One region of the Staphylococcus kloosii genome, then DNA from elsewhere that is predicted to be linked to it. Evidence: riboswitches for the same ligand, from Rfam matches in the RefSeq annotation. Region 1 holds a riboswitch; each other region holds the start of a gene.

What was found. A riboswitch is a leader RNA that binds a small molecule or an ion and turns the genes downstream of it on or off. The one in region 1 is predicted to bind S-adenosylmethionine.
Region 2: it holds a riboswitch for S-adenosylmethionine, as region 1 does, so the genes downstream of both, C7J89_RS11390 (methionine ABC transporter ATP-binding protein) here and metX (homoserine O-acetyltransferase MetX) in region 1, are expected to answer to the same signal.
Region 3: it holds a riboswitch for S-adenosylmethionine, as region 1 does, so the genes downstream of both, metK (methionine adenosyltransferase) here and metX (homoserine O-acetyltransferase MetX) in region 1, are expected to answer to the same signal.

What each region holds. Positions count from the first base shown of each region.
Region 1 covers NZ_CP027846.1:294,036-297,324, reverse strand. Annotated here, with positions in the region: gene C7J89_RS01535 (DUF2232 domain-containing protein) at 1-615, opposite strand, end outside; gene metX (homoserine O-acetyltransferase MetX) at 809-1,777, opposite strand; SAM riboswitch class I at 1,838-1,937, opposite strand; gene C7J89_RS01525 (AzlD domain-containing protein) at 2,046-2,375, opposite strand; gene C7J89_RS01520 (AzlC family ABC transporter permease) at 2,372-3,067, opposite strand; gene serS (serine--tRNA ligase) at 3,266-3,289, opposite strand, start outside.
Region 2 covers NZ_CP027846.1:2,291,333-2,294,621, reverse strand. Annotated here, with positions in the region: gene C7J89_RS11410 (arsenate reductase family protein) at 1-315, shown strand, start outside; gene gcvH (glycine cleavage system protein GcvH) at 465-845, shown strand; gene C7J89_RS11400 (toprim domain-containing protein) at 1,020-1,412, shown strand; gene C7J89_RS11395 (thioredoxin family protein) at 1,409-1,711, shown strand; SAM riboswitch class I at 1,763-1,871, shown strand; gene C7J89_RS11390 (methionine ABC transporter ATP-binding protein) at 1,955-2,980, shown strand; gene C7J89_RS11385 (methionine ABC transporter permease) at 2,973-3,289, shown strand, end outside.
Region 3 covers NZ_CP027846.1:1,393,640-1,396,928, forward strand. Annotated here, with positions in the region: gene pckA (phosphoenolpyruvate carboxykinase (ATP)) at 1-1,202, opposite strand, end outside; SAM riboswitch class I at 1,356-1,474, shown strand; gene metK (methionine adenosyltransferase) at 1,581-2,777, shown strand; gene C7J89_RS07010 (nuclease-related domain-containing protein) at 2,871-3,289, shown strand, end outside.

The DNA.
Region 1 (3,289 bases):
CCATGCAAATAACGGTTTAAATACTGGTGTTGCTACTTTAAATTTGCGTAATATTGGAAATGTAATAATTAGGTTAATTAAGATAAGTAGAAATATCGTTATAATAACGTAGCTAGGTAGTTGAACTGCAAATTGACGGAGACCTTCCCCTATCGTATTTTCGTAGCCATTCTGCACACCACTCTCTTCAATTGCTTGTAGCATTTGAGTTCTTAGTGGTTTTATTAGCGTATCTACTGTTGGTATTTTATTAAGCGCTTGTAAAATCATAAAAGCGACCAATGAGATGATACTGATAAATGTTGTAGTTACGTATAGAATACGTTCTTTTGATGTACGTTCTTTTAATAATTGGCCTACTAAAAAACTAACAATTAATATTAAGACCATCGTACTTAATACGAATATATTACCTAACAAAGTGGTTAAAATTACTGTAATTACAGCGGCCAATCCAAAAGATTCTTTAGATTTGTGCCATAGTACAATGCCTGGTATTGTCGCAAACAAGCATAATACAAAACCAAGTGGCGGTAATATATGTAAGACTAAAGCAACGATGATGAGTGAGATAATACTCAAAATAGTAGCTTTAGGTTCAATTTTTGAAAACAAATTTTGCCACTCCCATACTTTTTGACTGTATTACTATTCTAACCTCTTTAGAAATTTTATACAATTATTGATAATTTCGAATGAGCAGGTCAAATTTCATTCATAACGTGACTAGCTTTATTCGCGAATCATCGGTCAAACAAAAAAAGCTCTAAGTCTACTTATAACAGTAAACTCAGAGCTTTGCTGTATTTTATTTACGCTTAAATTTAGAAACTTTTAAGAAATGATACAAATTAGGTGCCCAATCGTTAAAGTTAAGTAAAAATCCATCATGGCCTACATTGTCAGGTACGAAGAAGTGACGGTGATATTTAAACCGCTCCCCTACTGCACGTACTAGATCATCGGGATACAATAAATCATCCGTAAAGCCCATCGTTAAAACTTTAGTATCTAAAGATTTAAATACTTCGGTAACGTCCGTACGATCTCTGTCGATATCATGACTATCTAAGACGTCCAGGAGTGTTAAATAACAGTTAAGATTAAAGTTTTCTTTAAATTTATTACCTTGATGTCGTTGATATGCTACGACTTGGTCTGGTGAAAATCGTTTATCATAACTTTTAGATGAACGATACGTTAAAAAGCCTAATTGTCGTGCAATACTCATGCCTTCTTTACCAGCTAACTGAATTGATTGACGTGCAATTTCATTAAATGCACGACTATAAGAGGAAGTCTTATCTGTAGCGGCAAGTATGACTGCCTTCTTCACATCAAATTGTCTATTATATAGCAATTCCATAGCTTGCATGCCACCAAGTGAGCCACCGATTAAGATATCAATGTGGGAAAAACCCAATGCTTTAATCCCAACTTCTAATGCTCGTACAACGTCTCTTAAAGTTAGTTTTGAAGGAAAATCATCATCTATTAATGCAGAACTTGAACCAAATGGACTACCGATAACATTAAAAGTTAGAAATTGGTAATCATTAATTGGCATATAACCTCCATCAATAATTTCGCGCCACCAGCCATGATCCTCGTCCGTTCCATACGTCACATGGTTACCTGTCAGAGCATGACATACTAACACGAGCGGTTGACCTTTGAAGCCTACATGTTCATAACGTAATTTTAAATTTGATATTGTTTCCCCTGATTCTGTTTCAAACGGTCCTAATTCTAACGTGTCCACAGTATAATTTGTCATGTTCGACCTCCTACTAACTTAAAAACCTTCTTACTCGATATAAGTAAGAAGGTTACTGGTTACTTATCATTCGAATATCTTCGTTGGTTTTAGCACCGTACTCTATAGCCGGTTGCTGAAGCATCTATGGGCCAAGTCCCTTAGCTTCTCAAAATAAGATTTGATTTAATTTATTAGATTTATTTTTCGAAACACCCATACTATAGATGTCGAAATTTTCTATTAATTTCATTCTAACGAATAACGCTTACTACTTCAATGCTTAACATTAAAATAGTAAACGTATAAGCGCCATTATAAAAATACCGGCAACTATAGTTATTGTGAGACTTTTAGATATAAATGCCACTAATACAGTTGGAATGATTGTTACTAAAAATGGAATATTAATAGTATAACCAAATTTACCACTGTGTTGTTCGATAACGCCATCGATAATCAGTGCAGTAAACAATGTAATTGGGATAAACGATAACCATTTTACGACTTTTTCTGATAAATGAACACGTGTAATCAACATAAATGGTACTACCCTAGTTAACCACGTGACCACACCACATAACACGATGATGCTTAGCATATGTATCGTCATACTCATTTGGTCATCACCACCCCTAATGTAGCCGCAAGTACCGAAGATAAAATAATTGCTACGTATGTAGGCATAAATAAACTAAATAAAAACATCATTACAATGACACAAACAATCAATACGATATAAGTCATAATTTGAGAACGTTGTACCGTTTCAAATTGTGAAATTGCTAAAAAGATAAACATACCAGTAATAGCAAAATCTAAACCGAGTGCATCTGGGTTGTGGATATATTTACCGAAAATAGCGCCAACAATACACGATACAGTCCAAAATAAATATGCCGTTAAATTAAGTCCATGTAACCAACGATCATTTATCTGTTCACCTTTTAAGTGAGGTGTTATAGCAACTCCAAATGTTTCGTCAGTAACTAACGTTGCTAACCCTAAACGATTAAGCCAACCGTAATTTTTATATTGGGGAGCTAAGGTCATACTTAATAAAAACATCCTTGAATTAACTATAAAAGTCGTTAATACAATTGCAGTTATAGGTGTTCCAGCAATCACTAAACTACAAATAATAAATTGTGCTGCACCGGCATAAACGAGTAAGCATAATAAAATTATTTCTATAAGACTAAACTTAGATGCTACCGCAACGATGCCAAAAGAAAGTCCCACACCTGCATAACCTAATAATGTAGGTACGCATTCTTTAACACCTTGCCTAAATGTTAAATGCGAAGCCATATACTACCCCTCCCCTGCCTGTAAGCATATTATTGATAGTCTAATACAGAATATTTAAGCGAGCAATAAGGTAAGTCTACCGTTTGTCTGATGTAAGACAAACGGTAGACTAAAACCTACTATATTTTAGCCTCCCCTACCCTATTAAAAAGCGTTCCATCTCGTAGACAGAACGCTTGTAATAGCTATAATATATTATTATTTAACTACTGGACCTATTTT
Region 2 (3,289 bases), 630 kb from region 1:
AAAAAAGCGGCTAAGTTTTTACAAGCATATGGTGTTAGTTACGAACCAATCGATATCGTTCAACACACACCAACGAAAAGTGAATTTAAAGAAATTATTGAACGTACAGGCATTGAAGTGAATAAACTATTTAATACACACGGCGCAAAATATCGTGAGTTAGGTCTAAAAGATAAGTTGAGCTCAATGTCAGACAATGATAAGTTAGATTTGTTAGCTCAAAATGGCATGCTTGTTAAACGCCCATTAGCTATATCTGGAGATAAAGCAACAGTAGGTTTTAATGAAGAAGTTTATAAAGAAACTTGGTTGTAATCAACAGAAGTAATAGTAGGGTGTTTATATATTAGACACATGTTTATCACTACATGTCGTTTATTATTTTATTTTTATTATAAACAGTTGCCTTTAAGCATCGTCATATGGCATCATAAAAGTGTAAAATCATATAGGAGGGGATACTTGTGGCAGTACCGAGCGAATTAAAATATTCTAAAGATCATGAATGGGTTAAAATTGAAGGCAATACAGCAACAATTGGTATTACTGAATACGCACAAAATGAATTAGGAGATATCGTTTTTGTTGAATTACCAGAGGTTGACGATGAAATTAATGAAGGAGATACTTTTGGTAGCGTAGAATCAGTTAAAACTGTATCAGAATTATATGCACCTCTTTCAGGTAAAGTCTTAGAAGCAAATGAAGAATTAGAAGATAGCCCTGAATTCGTAAATGAATCACCATACGAGAAAGCTTGGATGGTTAAAATAGAAGTTACTGATGAAAGTCAATTAGACGGTTTATTATCAGCTGAACAATATTCAGAAATGATAGGCGAATAATAAAAAAGTTGAACTCCTTGATATTTATATCTAGGAGTTTTTATTATTATGACAAAATTTATTACAACGTAAGCATATTTTTGGTCGTTTGATAATAATTCATGTTTAATGAACAAATACATCGTGGAATAGTATAGTAAAGTATAGATAATCGACTTTGAGAAGGTGGATGTCATGACTCTATTAAATAAAGTAATTGTCGTTGAAGGTAAATCAGATAAACTGCAAGTAAACAAAGTGCTTGATGAACCTGTACAGATAATATGCACTCACGGTACCATGAGTATTGATAAAATTGATAAAATGATTGACACACTTTATGATAAACAAGTATTCATCTTGGTTGATTCAGATGATGAAGGTGAAAAAATTCGTAGTTGGTTCAAAAGATATTTAAGTGAAAGTAAACATATAAAAGTAGATAAACAATATTGTGAAGTAGCACGATGTCCTAAACCTTATTTATCTAGGTTATTAGAAAAAAATGGCTTTATAGTTAAAGACGAAGAACAGTTAGACAAAGCACAATTAGAAAATATAGCTGAAAGGGTAAGTTTGATAACATGAACGTAACAAAAGAACAACGAGTTAATGTAGAAGAACATTTCAATGAAGAAAAACATTTAATTTTTGGATATACACCTACATGTGGTACGTGTAAAGTTTCAGAAAGAATGTTAGATATCGCGAACGACATTTTAAAATTACCAATCACTAAGATTGATTTGAATTTACATCCTGATTTTAGTCAACAACATGAAATTCAATCAGTCCCTGTTCTAATGGTGATGTCAAAAGGTTCAGAACTAAAACGATTATACGCTTTTCAGTCTGTTCCTTATTTGTTAGAAAATTTAAAAAAATAATTGACGAAACATTAGTGTAATGGTAGGATTAAAAATAATTAAATTATGTAACTCTTATCGAGAGAGGTGGAGGGATGTGCCCTATGAAGCCCGGCAACCGTCTAATTAATAGAAATGGTGCCAATTCACATAAAGTTAAACTAACTTTAAAAGATGAGAGAGGGTATGTATTGCTTTCTCTATTCTGGATAAGATAGGGGAAGCATTTTTTAGTTTATCGAGCATTACAAGGAGGCAATCACAATGATTGAGTTAAATCAAATCGTCAAACGTTATAAGACGAAAAAGCAAGAAGTTCTTGCTGTCGATCATGTTGATTTAAACATAGAAACTGGCTCAATTTTTGGCGTGATTGGTTTTTCAGGAGCGGGAAAAAGTACTTTAGTTAGACTTTTAAACAATTTGGAACAGCCAACATCTGGTGATGTCATTATTGATGGAGACAATATAGGACAGTTGTCTAAATCAGCATTACGTCAAAAACGTCAAAAAGTAAGCATGATATTTCAACATTTTAATTTATTATGGTCTAGAACCGTATTAAACAATATTACGTTCCCTTTAGAAATTGCTGGCGTATCACGACAACAAGCAAAAAAGAGAGCGCAAGAATTAATCGAGCTTGTAGGCTTGCAAGGAAGAGAAAACGCATATCCTTCGCAGCTATCAGGTGGGCAGAAGCAGCGTGTAGGTATTGCACGTGCGCTTGCAAATGAGCCAACTGTATTACTTTGCGATGAGGCGACAAGTGCATTAGACCCTCAAACGACAGACGAAATTCTTGATTTACTGTTGAAAGTTAAAGAACAAAGCAATATAACTATTGTAATAATCACTCATGAAATGCATGTAATTCGTCGCATTTGCGATGAAGTTGCGGTAATGGAGAGTGGACGAGTGATTGAACAAGGTACAGTTAATGATGTTTTTGAACACCCTAAACATCAAGTGACAAAACGTTTTGTTAAAGACGATTTGAATGATGACTTTGACGAATCTATCGATGACTTAGGTGCATTACAGCCTGGAGATTACATAGTAAGATTAAACTTTGTAGGCAATAATACTACAGAACCAATCGTTTCATATATAACTAAGACACATAATATTGATGTGAATATTTTAGAAGCCAATATTAAAAATAGTAAAAATGGTTCAATTGGATTTTTAGTATTACATTTACCAAATGTAGGCACTAATCAATTCGACACTTTCAAAGAAAACCTAGAGTCGCAACAAGTATCAGTGGAGGTGTTACGTCATGGGTAAGTCATTTGGAGAAATTTTACAAGAGATGCTAACAATGCCAAATGTACAATGGCCTGAAGTTTGGCAAGCAACATATGAAACGTTATACATGACAGTGATTTCGACTATTTTTGCGTTTATTTTCGGTATTATTTTAGGAGTACTGTTATTCCTATCGGCGAGAAGTAAATCCAAAACTGCGCACGTGTTTTATACGATTGTGTCATTTGTCGTTAACTTATTTAGAGCGATTCCATTCATTATCTTAATTTTGCTACTCATTCCATTTACAAGCATAGTTTTAGGGACAATAAGTGGACCAACTGGTGC
Region 3 (3,289 bases), 1.1 Mb from region 1:
AAGAAAGGTGAGCCAAAACAAGTTGAGAACGATGGTTCAGGTTCTGTAATACCACGTTCAGTACCTGCAAGTTTAGCAGTGAAACCACTTAAGAAATGATACATCGCTTGGTCTTTAGTCAATTTAGAAATTGGAGGTAACACACCGAAAGCATCAGCAGTTAAGAATATAATCGTATTTGGATGTGCTGCTTTAGATGGTTTAACAATATTATCAATATGGTCTATTGGATAGGCAGCACGAGTATTTTCAGTATAGTAGTTATCATCGAAATCAATATCACCATCGTTATCAACTACTACATTTTCTAAAATAGTACCATATTTAATCGCGTCGTATATTTGAGGTTCTTTTTTCTTAGAAAGATTAATAGCTTTAGCGTAACATCCACCTTCAATATTAAAGATACCATTATCATTCCAACCGTGTTCGTCATCCCCAATTAATTTACGAGTAGGATCGGCAGATAAAGTTGTTTTACCTGTACCAGATAAACCAAAGAATAATGCTACGTCACCTTTTTCGCCTACATTGGCTGAACAATGCATACTCATAATATTATCTTTAGGTAATAGGTAATTCATTACTGAAAAAATACCTTTTTTCATTTCACCAGCGTATTCAGTACCACCGATAAGGATAACTTTATGTTTGAATGAAGTAATAATAAATGTTTCAGAATTTGTACCATCAACAGCTGGATCTGCTTTAAATCTTGGTGCAGAAACAATTGTGAAATCAGCTTTGATTTCTTCAGCTTCTTCTTTGGAATCAGGTTTAATAAACATATTTTGTGCAAATAAGTTATGCCAAGATAATTCGTTGATAACAGATAGTTTTAATTGTGAATCTTCGTCACTACCTGCGTAACCATTGAAAATGTACAATTCATCACGTTCGTTTAAATAATCTAAAACTTTGTTATATAGATTTAAAAATGTAGTTTCGTCAATAGGTTGATTGATATTACCCCAATCAATATCATCTTTATAAGAAGGTTCAGTTACTATAAATTTATCTTTCGGTGAACGACCTGTATACTTCCCAGTTCGAGCATTAATTGCACCAAGTTCAGTCAATTCACCTTCGTTGTTTTCCAACATCTTATAGTACAATTCGGTTGTTGATAATTGAAATAAAGAAGTTGTTTTTTTATAAATGTTTTCCAGTTTACTTGTGTAAGTATATGTATCTATCGCCATACTTAATCCCTCCAACGCTATTTTTATGTAAGCCTTTACAATAAACGAGTATAACATAATCACTATATTATGCCATAAAAATTATTATAAAATTTGGGATTTTGTAAAATTGACATTACTATGCAGTTTAGGTAGTATAGTTACTAACGGATTCTCTTATCCTGAGAGGCGGAGGGACATGGACCCAATGAAGCCCAGCAACCTCTTCTTTATACATTAAAGAAGGAAGGTGCCAAACCGTTTGCAGACAAATATCGTCTGAACGATAAGAGCGAATGGACGTATTGAGCCTTCTCTCTATTTTATAGTGATGAAGGCTCTTTTTTATTAAGCTCACAAAAGAGAATTTTCGTAATTTAATAACTAAAGGAGCAAATTATGACATACAATAGAAGATTATTCACTTCAGAATCAGTTACAGAAGGACACCCAGATAAAATTGCGGACCAAGTATCTGATGCAATTTTAGACGAAATATTAAAAGACGACCCAAATGCTAGGGTGGCTTGTGAGACAACAGTTACAACAGGTATGGCACTTATTTCAGGTGAAATTTCGACTACGACTTACGTAGATATTCCAAAAGTAGTTCGTGAAACGATTAAAAACATTGGTTATACACGTGCGAAATATGGATATGACAGCCAAACTATGGCAGTGTTAACTGCTATTGATGAACAATCTGCAGACATTGCACAAGGAGTAGATACAGCTTTAGAATATAGAAATGATATTTCTGAAGAAGAAATTGAAGCTACAGGTGCTGGCGATCAAGGTTTAATGTTTGGTTATGCAACGAAAGAAACAGACACTTATATGCCATTACCAATTTTCTTATCTCATCAACTCGCTAAACGCTTATCTGATGTACGTAAAGATGACATCATTAAATATCTACGTCCTGATGGCAAAGTACAAGTTACGGTTGAGTATGATGAAAATGATCAACCTCACCGTATCGATACCATTGTAGTATCAACACAACACGCTGATGACATAGAACTTTCTCAAATTCAAGATGATATTAAAGAACACGTTATTTATCCAACAGTTCCTAAAGAATTGTTAGATGAAAAAACGAAATTTTATATTAATCCAACTGGACGATTTGTTATAGGTGGACCTCAAGGCGATGCTGGTCTAACAGGTAGAAAAATTATCGTAGATACATACGGTGGTTATGCACGTCATGGTGGGGGATGCTTTAGTGGTAAGGATCCTACAAAAGTAGATAGATCAGCAGCATATGCAGCAAGATACGTTGCTAAAAATATTGTTGCGGCTGATTTAGCAGATAAATGTGAAGTACAACTTGCATATGCAATTGGTGTTGCTGAGCCAGTGTCTATTTCAATTGATACGTTTGGTACTGGGAAAGTAAGTGAAAGTGAATTAGTTGAAGCGGTAAGAACGCATTTTGACTTACGACCAGCAGGCATTATTAAAATGTTGGACTTAAAACAACCAATTTATAAACAAACAGCAGCTTATGGTCATTTTGGTCGTACTGATGTATTATTACCATGGGAAAAATTAGATAAAGTTAACCTCTTAAAAGATGCAGTAAATGCATAATCAAGTTGTTATAACTTTATTAGTATTTTTATCGAATGATTAAACAATTTTTATTATAATGGAGATAATGATATATAAAGGAGCGAAATTGTTATGAATTCATTTGGACCAATTCAAATTGGTTTGATTGTAGCTATCGTAATAGCAATTATTTGTTTCATTCTATTTTTAATTGCTTTAAAAAGTAAGAAAAAAGCACAACAAAAAATAGAAGAACAATACCAATCAAAACAACAAAAATTGAGTGACGAACACGCAGAGGAATTAGAAAAAGAAAGAATTAAAAACAAAAAAACTGTGACGAAACAACAAGAAGAATATGAGGCAACAGTTAATTCTAAAGACAGAGAAATTGATGCATTAAAATTATTCTCTAAAAATCATAGTGAATATGTGACTGATATGAGACTTATCGGTATACGTGAACGACTTGTAAACGAAAAACGAATTCGTCCTGAAGATATGCACATTATGGCTAATATCTTTTTACCAAGAAATGAATTTAATGATGC